DNA from 2 places in the Arthrobacter sp. UNCCL28 genome. Region 2 is predicted to be linked to the other one. Evidence: predicted binding sites of a transcription regulator. Region 2 holds the regulator's gene; the other holds the start of a gene.
What was found. Region 2 encodes HrcA, which represses chaperone genes, less so after heat shock. Its sites were predicted from a motif close to TTNGCACTCGNNNNNNNCGAGTGCNAA; they were not measured.
Positions count from the first base shown of each region.

Region 1: a site for HrcA is predicted at 4,834-4,860, ahead of groL (chaperonin GroEL). Genes of this name have one in related genera too.

Region 1 is NZ_FMWE01000002.1:876,397-884,232, reverse strand. It holds gene BLQ01_RS08590 (threonine/serine exporter family protein) at 1-1,387, shown strand, start outside; gene BLQ01_RS08585 (siderophore-interacting protein) at 1,464-2,303, opposite strand; gene BLQ01_RS08580 (uracil-DNA glycosylase) at 2,456-3,223, opposite strand; gene BLQ01_RS08575 (DUF3263 domain-containing protein) at 3,356-3,667, shown strand; gene BLQ01_RS08570 (LytR C-terminal domain-containing protein) at 3,717-4,325, shown strand; gene BLQ01_RS08565 (cold-shock protein) at 4,498-4,701, shown strand; gene groL (chaperonin GroEL) at 5,044-6,669, shown strand; gene BLQ01_RS08555 (ribonuclease HI family protein) at 6,879-7,836, shown strand, end outside.
Region 2 is NZ_FMWE01000003.1:751,139-758,974, forward strand. It holds gene BLQ01_RS11965 (PhoH family protein) at 1-297, opposite strand, end outside; gene BLQ01_RS11970 (GerMN domain-containing protein) at 724-1,596, shown strand; gene BLQ01_RS11975 (16S rRNA (uracil(1498)-N(3))-methyltransferase) at 1,615-2,379, opposite strand; gene dnaJ (molecular chaperone DnaJ) at 2,382-3,509, opposite strand; gene hrcA (heat-inducible transcriptional repressor HrcA) at 3,560-4,567, opposite strand; gene BLQ01_RS11990 (DUF3097 domain-containing protein) at 4,747-5,598, shown strand; gene BLQ01_RS11995 (DUF4870 domain-containing protein) at 5,719-6,132, shown strand; gene hemW (radical SAM family heme chaperone HemW) at 6,217-7,446, opposite strand; gene lepA (translation elongation factor 4) at 7,447-7,836, opposite strand, start outside.

The DNA.
Region 1 (7,836 bases), on a different contig from region 2:
CAAACGCATGCTCATGCGCTTGGTCCAAGGTGACAGCCCGCCCACGGCGCCCATGAACATCGTGGACCGGTTGGCGGGAAGCCCTTATGCCAACCCCACCATCCAGGTGGTGGGAGTGGATGCTTCCGCCCGCAAAACCATCGACTTCGCCCTGCATCTGGCCGAGGTCATGTTCCGCTACGGTGCCGGTGCCCTTGAAGTGGAGACCAGCATGATCGCGGTGACGGCGGCGCTGGGATTGAAGAACGTGGAAGTGGACATCACCAACCAGTCGGTGGCCATTAACTACGCACCCAAGGACCAGACACCCATCACGCTCCTGCGTGTTGTCCGCTCCTGGACCAACAACTACGCGGGGTTGGCGCAAGTGCACCAACTGGTGACAGACATTGTGGCCGGGGGCGTGGGGCGCGATGAAGCTGTGCGCCGCTTGAACGAGATCATCCGCAGTGCCAAGCCTTTCCCTCGCTGGATGGTCACCATTGCGTTCGGTATTTTCTCGGCCGTTTTCGTGGGCGTCCTTGGCGGTGGGCTGGGTGCGTCTGCTGTGGCTTTCTGCTCCAACATCCTGATCAGCCTGCTGTCACGGCAGCTGGCACGGTGGCGGACGGCGGACTTCTTCAATACCATGGCGTGCGCGTTCCTGGTCACCTTCATTGCCCTGATGCTGCGGTGGGCTGGTGTGGACATTGCTCCGTCCATTGTGGTTGCCGGTGGGATCCTGCTGCTCCTGCCAACGGGTCGCCTTGTCTCCTCAGTGCAGGACGCGATCAACGGCTTCCCTGTGACTGCGGCGGGTCGTTTCCTTTCCACGGCGTTGACGTTCGGTGCCATCGTGGCCGGTATCGGTGTGGCCGTGGTGGTCGGAACACTGATGGGCAGCGCCGTCCTGGATGTCACTGATACATTCCCCGACGCCTACCCCTTGTGGGGGAGGGCGATCCTGATCGCCATTGCGGTGGTGGCCATCGGCGTCACCGAACAAACGCAAATGCGCTTGTTATTCCCGACGGCGGCAGTCGGCTTGGTGGGCTTCTTCGTTTTGTGGGGGGCCGGCGCAGCCGGACTCGGCGATCGCTTGTCGCCCGCAGTGGCTGCGGTGGTGATCGGCCTGCTGGGCCGGGTAGTGGCGCTCAAACTCGGTGCGCCGCAGCTGGTGGTTGCAGTTCCCGCGGCATTGATCCTGCTTCCCGGCCTCACCATCTTCCGGTCCATGTATGTTTTGACCGTGGAAGAGGGAGACATCCTCCTTGGTGCGGGCGGGATGCTCAACGCCGGGGCCATCGTGCTGGGAGTGGCTGCGGGCATCGTGCTCGGGGACAACCTGGCCAGGCCGCTGACGAAGGGCCTGTCCAGCAATGAGCGGCGCAGGGTGCGCAGGCGCTGATGATCCAACGATTAAAGGCACCGCCTGGAGGCGGTGCCTTTCGTCGTTAATGCGCAGCCAGTGCTAGCGGCTGAGGCTAGATCTTCCCGACCGGAAGCTTTTTCTCGGCCTGGAACACTTCCTCCACGCGGCCTTGCGCCCAGTAGCCGGACAGGGAAACCTGGGAGCGCTCCAGCCCACGCTGTACGAAGAAAATCTCCCGCAGGCCTTTCATGTAGCCCCGCTCGCCGTGGGCGAAGACGTCCACCCGGCCGGGAAGCCATTCGGTGCTGCGCAGAGCCTCGAGCAGCAAGTCACTCGAACCCGCAGGTACTCCGTTGCGGTACAGCCAGTGCAGCTTGACCCCCGAGGGTGCCGAGATGGGGAGGATGTCCGCTTCGCTGTCCACCTCAAGGAAGACTGTTCCGCGGGCCTCAGGGGCAAGGGCCTCCACGCAGGCGGCGATGGCCGGGATCGCGGCGTCATCGCCCGCGAACAAGTACCAGTCGGCTTCCGGGGCCGGGTTGTAAGCGCCACCGGGACCCGTGAAGACCAACGAGTCGCCGGGTTTGGCCTCTGCTGCCCACGGACCTGCCAGGCCTTCATCGCCATGGACCACGAAATCAATGGCCAGCTCCCGGGCTTCCAGGTCCACCCAGCGGATGGTGTAGGTCCGGGTGTGCGGCCATAGTTCCCGCGGCATGGTCTCGCGGATGGCCCACAGGTCCAGGGGGAGCTGGTAGTCAACGCCGGGCTGGGGGAAGACGATCTTGACGTAGCGGTCCACGTACTGGTTGTTCGCGTAGTCGCCGAAGCCCGGTCCGCCGGCCACGATCCGTACCATGTGCGGCGAAAGGCGTTCGTTCCGCAGGACTGTCAGGTTGACCTGCGGGCGTGTTGTGCGGGTGGCGGACGAAGTGACGGGGAGAGCAGTCATATAGGTAAGCCTAAGCTAATTACCTGCACGTCTGCTGGGGATGAGTCGAAGGTTACACGCCCTCTTGCATGTCCCAGGTGCTTCGGGAGCCAGGTGAGTGAGCGTTGGGTTTGAAGGGCTTGGGATGTGAGTGAGCGTTTCAGGACGAGCGGTTACAGGACAGGCAGTTCCCAGTTGACTGGTTGGGCGCCCTGTTCGAGAAGCAGCTCATTGCTGCGGCTGAAGGGCTTGGAACCGAAGAAGCCGCGGGAGGCGGAGAGGGGACTGGGGTGGGCCGAGATGATCGAGGGCGCTCCTTCGAGCAGCGGCACGACGCCCTCGGCGTCCTTCCCCCAGAGAATGGCCACCAACGGACTACGGCGCCCCACGCCGTCGGTACGGTTGACGACGGCGGTAACTGCCGCCGTCGTGATGGCCTCCCATCCTTTGCCACGATGTGAACCGGCATCTCCGGCTTTGACGCTGAGGACGCGGTTCAGCAGCAGGACGCCTTGATCCGTCCAGGCGCTGAGGTCGCCGTGCACCCGGGGTGGCAGGCCAAGGTCGTCGTGGAGTTCGCGGTAGATGTTGGCCAGGCTTCGCGGGATGGGTCGCGTTTGCCGTGATACCGCAAAGGAAAGGCCGACGGCGTGTCCCGGCGTGGGGTACGGGTCCTGCCCAAGGATCAGCACTTTGACGTCGGCCAACGGTTGCTGGAAGGCGCGCAGAAGGTTGTTGGCGGCCGGAAGGACGTGGGCCCCGCTGTTGGCTTGGCCCGCCACAAAGGCCAAGGCGCTGCGAAGCTGGCCTTCCACAGGGCGGAGGGCGTCGGCCCAGTCCGGGGCCATCAGCTCTTCCAGCGGGCGATCGGGCAGCCCGGCGAAACCGGCCTCCCCCAGGTCTGTCGGCTCAAGGTCAAAGAGTGCATCCTCGCCATTCACTCCGCCATTGTCTCCCGCGCGTGCCCGGCCCGGCGAATGACAGCGTTGTTATTCGCCCGTAACATGGGGGTAGGACATTTTCCCCAACAAGCGTCGAAGGAGTATGCCGTGGCAGAGCCCGCACCGGAACCAATGGCGCCGCAGTCAGGTGGTTTTGCCCTCGAAGACCTTGCGGCCGGGACCCGCAGCGACTCGCCGCTCAGCGAACGGGACCAGCAGATGCTGGCCCTGGAACGGCAGTGGTGGAAGTACTCAGGGGCCAAGGAACAAGCGATCCGCGAGCTGTTTGATCTCTCGGCTACACACTATTACCAGATCCTGAACGCACTGATCGATACTGAAGACGCGTTGGCCCACGATCCCATGCTCGTCAAGAGATTGCGTAGACTACGTACGTCCCGCCAGCGCGCGCGGACGGCACGTCGCTTGGGGTCCGACGCGTAAATCGCCAGGCTGATCTGTCAGCAGCAACCAGCAAGGACATCGCTTCACCATGACCAAATATGCCAAGGACGAATTCGACCAGGTCCCGCAGAACACCTCCCGGCAGGGCGTTCACCGTGACGCCCAGGAGACTGCGCGTCCCACACTGTGGCCGGTCCTGACCGTTGGGGCGGTGGCCCTGGTCCTCGGACTGGTGGCCTTCCTGGTCCTGCCAAACCTCGGCGTAGTAGCTCCCACTGCGGCGCCCAGTGTCTCGACGCCGGCGCCTCAGCAAAGCGATGCGACGCCTTCTGCTGCTCCGAGCGAATCCAGCAGTGCGCCGTCTGCTTCCAGTGAACCCACCCCGTCCGAGAGCCCTTCGGCAACCACATCTTCGGCTCCCGTGGACAAGACCACCCCCGTAGCGGTCTATAACGGAGCAGGCACTGCAGGTTTGGCGGGCCGGGTGGCCGGCCTGGTGCAAGCAGATGGCTGGACATTGGGCACGGTGGGCAACTGGGGCGGACTGCCGCAGCAGACGTCCGTCATCTTCTACAACACGCCCGGGCAGAAGGCCAACGCCGAGGCGCTCGGCGCGTTGCTGGGAATCCAGTCGGTTGTTGAATCGCCTGAAATCCAGCAGCCCTTGGTGGTTGTGGCAGGACCTGGCTACCAGTAGCCCTCCGGCCCGTCCCAAGGCCCCAAAGCCCCAACTCGGTTAAGCCTCAATAACAAAACCCATGCCCTGGCCCTCCGTGGGAGCGCCGGCAGAGTGACTGTGGTTACAGTGGATTAGATCCGGTACGGAGATCCCGGCAACCGGTCTTGGCTACTGCGAAAGTGTGGGCATCATGGCATTGGGAACCGTCAAATGGTTCAACGCCGAAAAAGGCTACGGATTCATCACTGTGGATGAATCGGGTGACGACGTCTTTGTGCACTGGTCATCCATTCAAATGGATGGATTCCGTGCCCTTGAAGAGGGCCAGCGGGTCGAATTTGAACTGGGCGAGGGGCAGAAGGGGCCGCAGGCCGAAGGCGTGCGCGTCGCGTAGCGCCTGGCCGGCTTCCGCTTCATCCGGGTCAGCCCTCGGCATCCGGGTCAGCCCTCGGCTGAAAGCCCTGTGTTTATAGAGCAAAATGGCATCTCTGCTTGCACTCTCCCCGGCCGAGTGCTAATTATTGATTTAGCACTCCTATGGTTCGACTGCTAAGTCCAGGCCGGTTTACTCCGAGGCTGGGCAGCGTCGGTTCCAGCGGAGGATCAAGAAACACCTTGGTGGGGTGAGGTCCGGAGCGCGGGGCATACAGAGGCCGCGGGCAAGGGACCGTCCGTCGCGGGCACCCCATCTGACAGGTACCTTCTTAACGACTGTCCCGAAAGGACTACCGCCGTTATGGCCAAGATCATTGCATTTGATGAAGAGGCACGCCGCGGCCTCGAGCGGGGCCTGAACATCCTCGCAGACGCCGTCAAGGTCACCCTCGGCCCGCGTGGACGCAACGTCGTCCTCGAAAAGAAGTGGGGCGCCCCCACGATCACCAACGATGGTGTTTCCATCGCCAAGGAGATCGAACTGGACGACCCCTACGAGAAGATCGGTGCAGAACTGGTCAAGGAAGTTGCCAAGAAGACGGATGACGTCGCTGGCGACGGTACTACCACTGCAACCGTCCTCGCCCAGGCACTGGTGAAGGAAGGCCTGCGCAACGTTGCCGCCGGCGCCGACCCGCTGTCCCTCAAGCGCGGCATCGAGAAGGCTGTTGAGGCAGTCATCAACGAACTGCTGTCTTCCGCCAAGGAAATCGAAACCAAGGAAGAGATCGCAGCTACGGCTTCCATCTCCGCCGGTGACCCGGAAATCGGCAGCCTGATCGCCGAAGCCCTGGACAAGGTGGGCAAGGAAGGCGTTATCACGGTCGAGGAATCCAACACCTTCGGTCTGGAGCTCGAACTCACGGAGGGCATGCGCTTCGACAAGGGTTACATCTCCGCTTACTTCGTCACCGACGCTGAGCGCCAGGAAACGGTCCTCGAGGACCCGTACATCCTGATCGTCAACTCCAAGATCTCCAACGTGAAGGAACTCGTCACGGTTCTGGAGAAGGTCATGCAGTCCAACAAGCCGCTGCTGATCATCGCCGAAGACATCGAGGGCGAGGCCCTGGCCACCCTGATCGTCAACAAGATCCGTGGCACCTTCAAGTCCGTCGCCGTCAAGGCACCGGGCTTCGGTGACCGCCGCAAGGCACAGCTGGCCGACATCGCCATCCTCACCGGTGGCCAGGTCATCTCCGAAGAAGTTGGCCTCAAGCTCGAAAACGCCGGCCTCGAACTCCTCGGCACCGCCCGCAAGGTTGTTGTCACCAAGGACGAGACCACCATCGTTGAAGGTGCCGGCGACGCAGAGCAGATCGCAGGCCGCGTGGCCCAGATCCGCGCTGAGATCGAGAACTCCGATTCCGACTACGACCGCGAGAAGCTGCAGGAGCGCCTGGCCAAGCTGGCCGGCGGCGTTGCAGTTATCAAGGCCGGTGCCGCAACCGAGGTTGAGCTCAAGGAACGCAAGCACCGCATTGAGGACGCAGTCCGCAACGCAAAGGCTGCCGTTGAAGAAGGCATCGTTGCCGGTGGTGGCGTTGCCCTCATCCAGGCCGGTGCCAAGGCATTCGCCAACCTCACCCTCGAAGGTGACGAGGCAACCGGTGCCAACATCGTCAAGGTTGCCATCGACGCTCCGCTGAAGCAGATCGCCTTCAACGCCGGCCTCGAGCCGGGCGTTGTGGTGGACAAGGTTCGCGGCCTGCCTTCGGGCCACGGCCTGAACGCTGCCACGGGCGTCTACGAAGACCTTCTGGCTGCCGGCGTGAACGACCCCGTAAAGGTCACCCGCTCGGCTCTCCAGAACGCTGCTTCCATCGCTGGTCTCTTCCTGACCACCGAGGCTGTAGTTGCTGACAAGCCCGAGAAGAACGCTCCGGCTCCCGGCGGCGACGACATGGGCGGCATGGGCGGCTTCTAAGCCCCTCTGCTGTAGCAATACAGCGCCCAGGCGTCACGCTTTAGAGCAAACGACGGCGGTCCCCACCTTTTGGTGGGGGCCGCTGTTTTGTTGTGCGCACCCAAGTAGGTAGCAGTACATGCCGTTATGAGCGCTCAAAGGGCATCCACTGCACCTACTTGGGTGTTATCACGGATTCAGTGTCGGTGGGGTCTGGCAGGATTAACGTTATGACGATTATTGCTGCCGCCGACGGGTCCGCCCTCGGCAATCCTGGGCCGGCCGGTTGGGCCTGGTACGTTGATGACTCCTGTTGGCGCGCAGGAGGTTGGCCGCATGGCACCAACAACCAGGGTGAGCTCATGGCTGTCCTGGACCTCTTCCGTTCCACGGCGCACGTGCCGGAGGAAGAGCTGCTGATCCTTTGCGACAGCCAGTACGTCATCAACTGCATCAGCAAGTGGATGCCAGGCTGGAAACGCAAAGGCTGGCGCAAAGCCGACGGCAAGCCTGTGTTGAACGTGGACCTTCTCAAGGACATCGACCAGGCGATAGTTGGCCGCAAGTACACCTTCGAATGGGTCAAAGGACATGCCGGGCACGACCTCAACGAGGCAGCCGATGAGCGGGCACGGGCTGCAGCGACGGCCTTCCAGCAGGGTGTCGCGCACCGGAGCGGCCCCGGCTTCCCGGGCGCGCAGGGGCAGGACCACGAGCTCGTGAAGGCGTCCGCGCCGGGCGGAACGCAGACCTCCGCGCAGGGCGGACCGCAGAACCTTACGCAGGCAGGGGTCCCAGCGCCGGCGCTGGTTCCGGTACAGGTGCCGGCGCAGGGCCGGGCAGCCTCCAGCCCTGCCAGGAGTGAACGCAGCACCCGACCACATTTTGAGCCGACGCTCTTCGGAGAATCAGGCATCTTTGGCCAACCGGATCTTTTCAGTGAACTCGAGGATGCTTCCACCCAGGAGCTCTCCGCCGAAGAGACAGTGCTTGCCTTGGAGCGGGAACTTCTTCGGCCCGACGTTCGCGCCGACATTGGCAGGATCGGTGTGCTGCTCCACCCCGACTTTGCCGAGATTGGCAGCTCGGGACGGTTCTGGACGCGGGACGCCATGATGATGGCCCTGGAAGAGGACCCCGGCGAACCCACGGAGCTTGAACTGCTCAGCGCCGACCGTCTCAGCGAAA
Region 2 (7,836 bases):
CACAGTCCCCTTCGCCACCAACCCGCGCACTTCCTCAAGGAGGCGCATGATACGGGGAATCACCGTGGAGGGACCGGTCATGGAGAGCTCGTTGCCACGAACATGGAAATTGACGTCCTGGAACTGTTCCTCAATGAACCTCAGGGCTTCGTCGTGGCTGCCCAGCGAGTGAACCATCTGGTCGGAGTTGTCGAACGTGACGACTTCCGTGCGCGTGCCCGGTAAAGTGTGCGGGAACTCGTTGGGCTGCTGGTTGCCGTTGCCGGTCCTGAGCCGCCCGTTCAAAGATTCACTCATAGTGTTGGCCCTCAGGCCTTTTCTCCTCCGGTTGGTCCTTACTAACACCATCGATTCGACATTCGCTGCGGACTCTCGCAGAACGCTTTGATGCCGGAATCTCTTCAATCCTACGCCAGCCCGGCCCCGGGCGAACCTGTCTCCCCGGCCACATCCGGCACCCAGGGAGGAGGCGGACAGATTGTCTCAACTCGGCATCAAGCCGGTATCAATCATGTTTCAGTTGGCCTTCTCCCCCCTCAAACCCGGCTGACCGCCGTCGACGATGTGCCAAGCTGGCATAGCGGGTGGAATCAGATCCCCGCAACCCAGCCAAAGACGGCTGCAAAAAACCATGCAAGGCAGGACAGGAAACCCATCAGGAAAACAGCCAGCAACGCACCAGGCACCAACAAGCGGACCAAATCCGCCGTTGCCGTGCCTGCAATGCTTGCCGTCCTCCTCCTGACAGGTTGCATCGCCAACGGCGGCGGCTCCCAGGCCACCCCCACTCCCCCTCCGCTGACCGTTCAGGATGCCCCGGCCAGCAACGCACCGCTGGAAACCACCCAGGCGTCCACCAAGATTCCGGTCTACTGGATTGGACGGAGCAAGGAAGAGGTCTACCTCTACCGCGAGTTCAGGGACATTACGGGCGATGGAAATCCTGTGACAACGGCGCTGAAGATCATGATGGCGGAAAAGCCCTTGGATCATGACTTCTTCACACCGTGGCAGGAGCCCTCCAGCCTGGCGACTTCCATCTCGGGAAAAAACGTCATCACAGTCGATATTTCCCGCGATGCCTTCAACTCGAACCTGGACGCCGGAATGGCCCAGCGGGCCGTGCAACAACTCGTGTACACCGCGACCGCTGCAGCGTCATCGTCAGGGCTGATCAATTCGGGCCAACAGATCCAGGTGGTCGTCCTGGTGGACGGCCACAAGGACTACATGGCGTTCGGTCAAGTCCAGCTGGGCGAGCCCATGACCCGTGACGCATCCTTGGTGGCACCGCTGTGGATCATCGATCCCCAGGAAGACACCACCCTGCCCACCGGATTGGTCAAGTTCAACGGGCGGAGCACTGACAGCTCCAAACCGATCTCCTGGCAGGTCCTGCAGGACAACGGCAAGGGTGAGAAGACCAGCCTGCTCACCGGCCAAACGCAAGCCACTGGCGAACCCGGGCAATATGGCCTGTTCACCTTCGGCGCCACGTTGAAGGCGGGTCAGTACGAGGTACGCGTTTCCCAAGTGGACAATGCCGGCAACGCCATCGCGACAAGCACGGACACCCGGCTGTTCAGGGTCGGATAGCTGTTCAGGTCCGTCCGGCTACCAGCGGCCCAGGATGTCGCTCGCAAGAACGACGGCGGCCGGTCCCGCCGTCGAAGACCTCAAGACGTGATGTCCCAAGAGCGCGGTCACAGCACCGGCGTCACTGAGCCGCGTTACTTCCCGCGGTGAGATTCCCCCCTCAGGCCCGACGATCAAGAGCACTTCCCTGGGGACGGCAGCACCAGAGGCCGCCCAGGCCTCAAGGACGGTCCGCAACGGGTTCTTGGCGTCTTCGTGCAAAATGATGGCGAGGTCGCTGGCGGCAACGGCTTTGGCCAAGGACCCGGTGTCCACCATGGTCCTTACTTCAGGGATCCATGCCCGCCGTGCTTGCTTGGCCGCAGCCGCCACCACGGACTCCCACTTAGCATGGGCTTTTGCAGCACGGTCGGCCTTCCATCGAACAATGGAACGTTCTGACTGCCACGGAAGCACAGCATCTATTCCGAGTTCCGTAGCCGTCTCGATGGCCAGTTCGTCGCGATCGCCTTTGGCCAAAGCCTGGACCAGCACCAAACGGATGTCCGGCCTGTCTTCGAAGACTACGTCCGAGGCGGTGACTGTCAGGCCCGCGGGACCGGCCTCGGCCACCACACCGGTCAGCCTCGCGCCGGATCCGTCGGCTATGTCAACGGGTTCTCCCACCCCAAGGCGTTTGACCGTGACGGCGTGCCGCGCCTCCGGACCTTCCAGCACGAAGGTGCCTCCCGGGCGTACGTCGTCAAGGCTCCCGGCGGAGGTGAAGAAGACGGGGTTGCTCACCGCTACAGGTTACCGAGCTTGTCCCGAAGCTTGGCGAACATGCCGCCGCTGGCCACGAGCTTGCCTTCGGTGAACTGCTCCCCGCGAAGTTTCGCGAGCTGCTGCAAAAGCTCCTCCTGGGCAGGATCCAGCTTGCTGGGTGTTTCGACATGGAGGTGTACCTTGAGGTCGCCGCGTCCGTATCCCCGCAGGTGCGTCACACCCAGGCCCCGCAGGGTGATGATCTCGCCCGACTGGGTTCCGGCCTTGACGTCGATGTCCTGCGCGCCGTCGAACGTTTCGAGCTGCAACTCAGTGCCCAAGGCCGCCGCCGTCATAGGCACGCTGAGGGTGGCGTGGAGGTCGTCACCTTCGCGCATGAACATGGAATCGTTGTTGACGCGGATCTCCACGTAGAGGTCGCCGGAGGGCCCACCCGCGGGGCCGGCTTCACCTTGGCCGGACAACTGGATACGCGTGCCGGTGGCAACACCGGCGGGAACCTTGATGGTCAGGGAGCGGCGGCTGCGGATACGGCCCTGTCCGTTGCACTCGTTGCACGGGTCCTTGATGACCGTGCCGAAGCCCTCACAGGATCCGCAAGGAGCTGCGGTCATGACCTGGCCAAGGATGGAGCGGACGGCCCGCTGGACCTGACCACTGCCGCCACAAATGTCGCAGCGTTCCGGGTGGGTGCCGGGGCGGCAGCAACTGCCGTCACAGGTGGGACAGGTTACGGCCGTGTCCACTTCCAGCTTCTTGTTGACGCCAAAAACGGCGTCCTTAAGGTCAATCCGGACGCTGATGAGTGCGTCCTGGCCGCGTCGGACACGGGAGGCAGGCCCGCCATGACCACCGCCGCCCCCAAAGAAGGTGTCAAAGATGTCCTGGAACGCGAAGCCCTGGCCGGCGTAACCGCCACCATAGCCGTTGTCCGTTCCATTCTCGTTGCCGGTGGCATCGTAGACGCGGCGCTTCTGGGGATCGGACAGGACCTCATAAGCATGGGTCACGGCCTTGAACTGTTCCGCGACATCCTCTCCCGGGTTTACGTCCGGGTGGAGTTTCCGCGCCAACTTGCGGTACGCCTTTTTGATCTCTTCCCCGGTGGCTTCCGGCGAGACTCCCAAAACGTCATAGTGGCTGCTCAAAGTCGGTTTCTCTTCCTTGTTGTACTGCGGATGTTTCTTCGGACCGGCGTTCAGCCGCCGAGAATGCGTGAAAGGTAACGGGCCACGGCCCGGACTGCGGCCATGGTGGTTGGGTAATCCATGCGGGTCGGGCCCAGGATGCCCACTTTTGCACCGGATCCGTAACCGGTGGCCACCACGGATGCTTCCGCCAGTCCGTCGTAGGGATTCTCCCGGCCGATGCTCACGGTGACGCCGCGTGGATCATCTCCCATATCCGACAACAACCGGAGCATCACAACTTGTTCCTCGAGGGCTTCAAGCACCGGACCGATACTCAACGGGAAGTCCACATTGGACCTGGCGAGGTTGGCTGTACCGGCCATGAGGATACGTTCTTCGCGGCTGTTGTCACTGAGGGCCTGCAGCCCGTTCGCCAACGTTTGGGCCAGTCCCCGAAGCTCCGGCGGGCACAGGGCAACCACCGACGGCAGGACTTGCGGCAACAGGGCCAATTGCGTTCCGGCGATGCTTCCCAGGAAGCGCGACCTCAGTTGCATCAAAGCGTCGTCGCCCACGGCCGAACCGGTTTCAATGACCTTCTGGCCGACGCTGCCGGTATCGGCAATCAACACCACCAACACCTGTTGGGGGGCCAACAACACAAACTCTACGTGCCGCACCAGGGCGCGGTTCGAGTGGGGATACTGCACGACGGCGACCTGGTTGGTCAGTTGCGACAGGAGCCTGACTGTACGCTCCAGGATGTCGTCGACATCATCAGGGCCTTCAAGCAACGAATGGATGGCTCTCCGCTCGGCCGCTGAGAGGGGCTTGACCTGGGAGATGCGATCGACGAACAGTCGATAGCCCTTGTCGGTTGGAATGCGGCCGGCACTGGTATGGGGCGCTGCTATGAGGCCTTCTTCTTCAAGAACTGCCATGTCATTGCGGATGGTGGCGCTTGAAACACCAAGATGATGCCTTTCCACAAGGGCCTTTGATCCCACAGGCTCCCGCGAATGTACGTAATCTTCAACGATGGCACGCAGTACTTCCAATTTGCGCGGCTCACTCATTGCTCCACCTCCTGACAACTGCCATGGCCACCGGGGCCGGGTCCACTTAGCACTCAACATGCCCAAGTGCTAACCAGTCTAGTATGAGCCACCCCGTTGCTAGCATTGAACTTTCCCGGTCCAGCCCGATACAAAACAACGCGGCACAGAAATTAACCCAGCAAAAAGGTAGGAATTCCTTGGCATTCGACACGTGGGGTCCCCAGGACCTGTCAGCTCCTGCCAAACGTCAGCTGCCGGAAGTAGCAGTCCAGCGCGGGATGGTCCTTGAGGACGTCCAGTCGGGATGGGTGGGCGAAGTCACCCGCGTCGAAAAAACCGGCGGCACGCACATCGTGGCCCTTGAAGACAGGCGGGGCAAGACCAAGTCTTTCCAGCTTGGTTTCGGCTTCCTGCTTGAGGGGCAACCGATCCGGTTGATGCCCCCGGCTCCGCGCCAAGCGCCGTCGGCTGTCAGTAACGGGCGCACTGCTTCGGGTTCGGTACGGGTTCAGGGACACCGGGCACAGGTGGCCAAAGCCAGCCGTATCTGGGTGGAAGGCAAGCACGACGCCGAACTCGTCGAGAAGGTCTGGGGTGACGATCTCCGGGTAGAGGGCATAGTGGTGGAGCCCTTGCACGGTGTGGATGACCTCAAGTCTGCGATCTCCGCATTCAACCCCGGCCCCGGTCGACGCCTCGGCATCCTGGTGGACCACCTTGTGGACGGTTCCAAGGAATCACGGATCGCCGCGGACGCCATGGCGGTTCCCGGAGCAGCAGGCAACGTCCTCATTGTTGGACACCCCTACATCGATGTCTGGCAGGCCATCAGACCCAAAGTGCTGGGCATTGAGGCCTGGCCGTCAGTGCCCCGCGGGACTGACTGGAAGACCGGGATTCTCTCTGCGTTCGGCTGGCCCCACGAGAGCGCTGAGGACGTGGGCCTCGGCTGGCAGCGACTCCTTGGCGCCGTCCGAAGCTACGCCGATCTTGAAGCGTCACTACTGGGCCGGGTGGAGGAAGTCATCGACTTCCTCACTGTTCCGTGACGTTGCCCCCAAAGCAGCAGCAAGTAACGTGTCATCGAGGCGTTTGTCCCGTGAAGCTGGTCGGGGCCGGTATTCTGGGACAGCAACACCGCAGCATCTTTACAGTAAAGGGAACACACCGTGGCAGAGAACGCTCCTGAAGAACCGGGCAGCGCCGCAGGCCAGCCCCAGTACCATGGCGCGCCTGCAAACGCGCTGCCTTTGACTGCCAGCGAGGACAGGCAGTGGGCTACTTTGGCACACTTCGGCGGCATTCTGGGTTGCCTGCCCTCGCTGCTGATCTACCTGATCTTCCGCGACCGCGGACCGTTCACGGCGCAGGAATCCAAGGAAGCGTTGAACTTCACCCTGCCTCCAACCATCGCCGCCGTTGTGGCGAACATCCTGGTGCTGCTGCCGGTGGTGGGCAACATCTTCGCCGTGATCGCCACCGGCATCTGGGTAGCCTTGACCTGCTTCTCAGTCTCGGCCGGAATCAGGGTCAACCATGGCCAACCGCACCGCTACAAGATCAACCTGCGCTGGGTTAAGTAACCCACCACGCCGCTGCCCGGCCAGGAGCTGGCCGGGTGCGAAAGCGTCAGCCGGGCAAACAGGCATCAGCTGGGCAACCAGGCATCAGTCGGGAAGAATCCTGCGGACCACGGCGTCCGCCAAGAGGCGGCCCTTCAGCGTAAGGATCAGGCGGCCCTTGAAGGCCTGCACGGGATCCACCAGTCCGTCGGCGATCAGCCCGGCCATTGCATGGCGCCCCACCGCGTCCAGGGCATCTACTGACAACCCTGTGCCAAGTCGGGCTTCGAGCATGATCCGTTCGACTTCCCGGGTTTCGGCATCCAGTGTTTCCCGGCCCGCTGCCGGCGAGCTTCCGTTGCCCAAACGTCCGGCATACGCCGAAGGATGCTTCACGTTCCACCAGCGGACACCCCCAACGTGGGAGTGCGCTCCAGGGCCGACGCCCCACCAGTCGTCACCGCGCCAGTAGGCCAGGTTGTGCCTGCATGCCTGCTCCGGAGTCCGGGACCAGTTGCTGACCTCGTACCAGTCCAGGCCGGCTTTGGAAATCAATTCATCGGCCAACTCGTATTTGGCCGCGTGATCGTCGTCGTCGATTCCGGGTACCTCACCGCGGCGGATCTGGGCCGCGAGTTTGGTGCCGTCTTCGACGATCAATGCGTAGGCACTGATGTGATCGGGCTGATAGGAAAGAGCCGTCTCGAGGGACAACCGCCAGTCCTCCATGGACTCCCCCGGCGTACCGTAAATGAGGTCCAGACTCACTGCGAGCCCGGCCTCTCGGGCCCACTGGACCACCAGCGGCACCCGGCTGGGGCTGTGCGTGCGGTCAAGGACCTTCAGCACGTGCGGTACCGCTGACTGCATGCCGAAGGAGACCCGGGTGAAGCCGGCATCGGCCAGCACTTTCAAGGACTCAGGGGTCACCGAGTCGGGATTGGCTTCGGTGGTTACCTCGGCTCCGGGCTCAAGCCCCCAGTGGTTGACCGCGGAGCGCAGAATCAGGGCGAGGTCTTCGGCAGGGAGGAGCGTGGGCGTGCCCCCGCCAAAGAAAACGGTACTCATTGGGCGCCTTGGCAACCCTGATGACTCCAGCGCAACGGCCGCGAAGTCAAGCTCGGACACTGCTGTTGAAGCGTAGGCATCCTGCGAGGCCCCACCACCGAGCTCGGTGGCCGTGTAGGTGTTGAAGTCACAGTAGCCGCATCGAACGGCGCAAAACGGGATATGGACGTAGAGCCCGAACTTTCGGTGCTCGACGCCGGCCAGCACCTGCGGCGGAAGAAGTCCGTCCGCAGGTGCCGGATCGCCCAAAGGTAGGACGCTGGGCATCTACTTCTTGGCCTTGTCCTTGGACTCGTCGGTGGTCAGCGCTGCGATGAATGCCTCCTGGGGCACCTCGACGCGACCCACCATCTTCATGCGCTTCTTGCCTTCCTTCTGCTTTTCCAGAAGTTTGCGCTTACGGGTGATGTCACCGCCGTAGCACTTGGCAAGAACGTCCTTGCGGATGGCCCGGATGCTCTCGCGGGCAATAATGCGCGATCCGATGGCCGCCTGGATGGGAACCTCGAACTGCTGCCGTGGGATGAGCTCACGGAGCTTGCCGGTCATCATCACACCGTAGGCGTAAGCCTTGTCTCGGTGGGTGATGGCGCTGAAGGCATCGACTTGTTCACCCTGCAGCAGGATGTCCACCTTGACGAGGTCTGCAACCTGTTC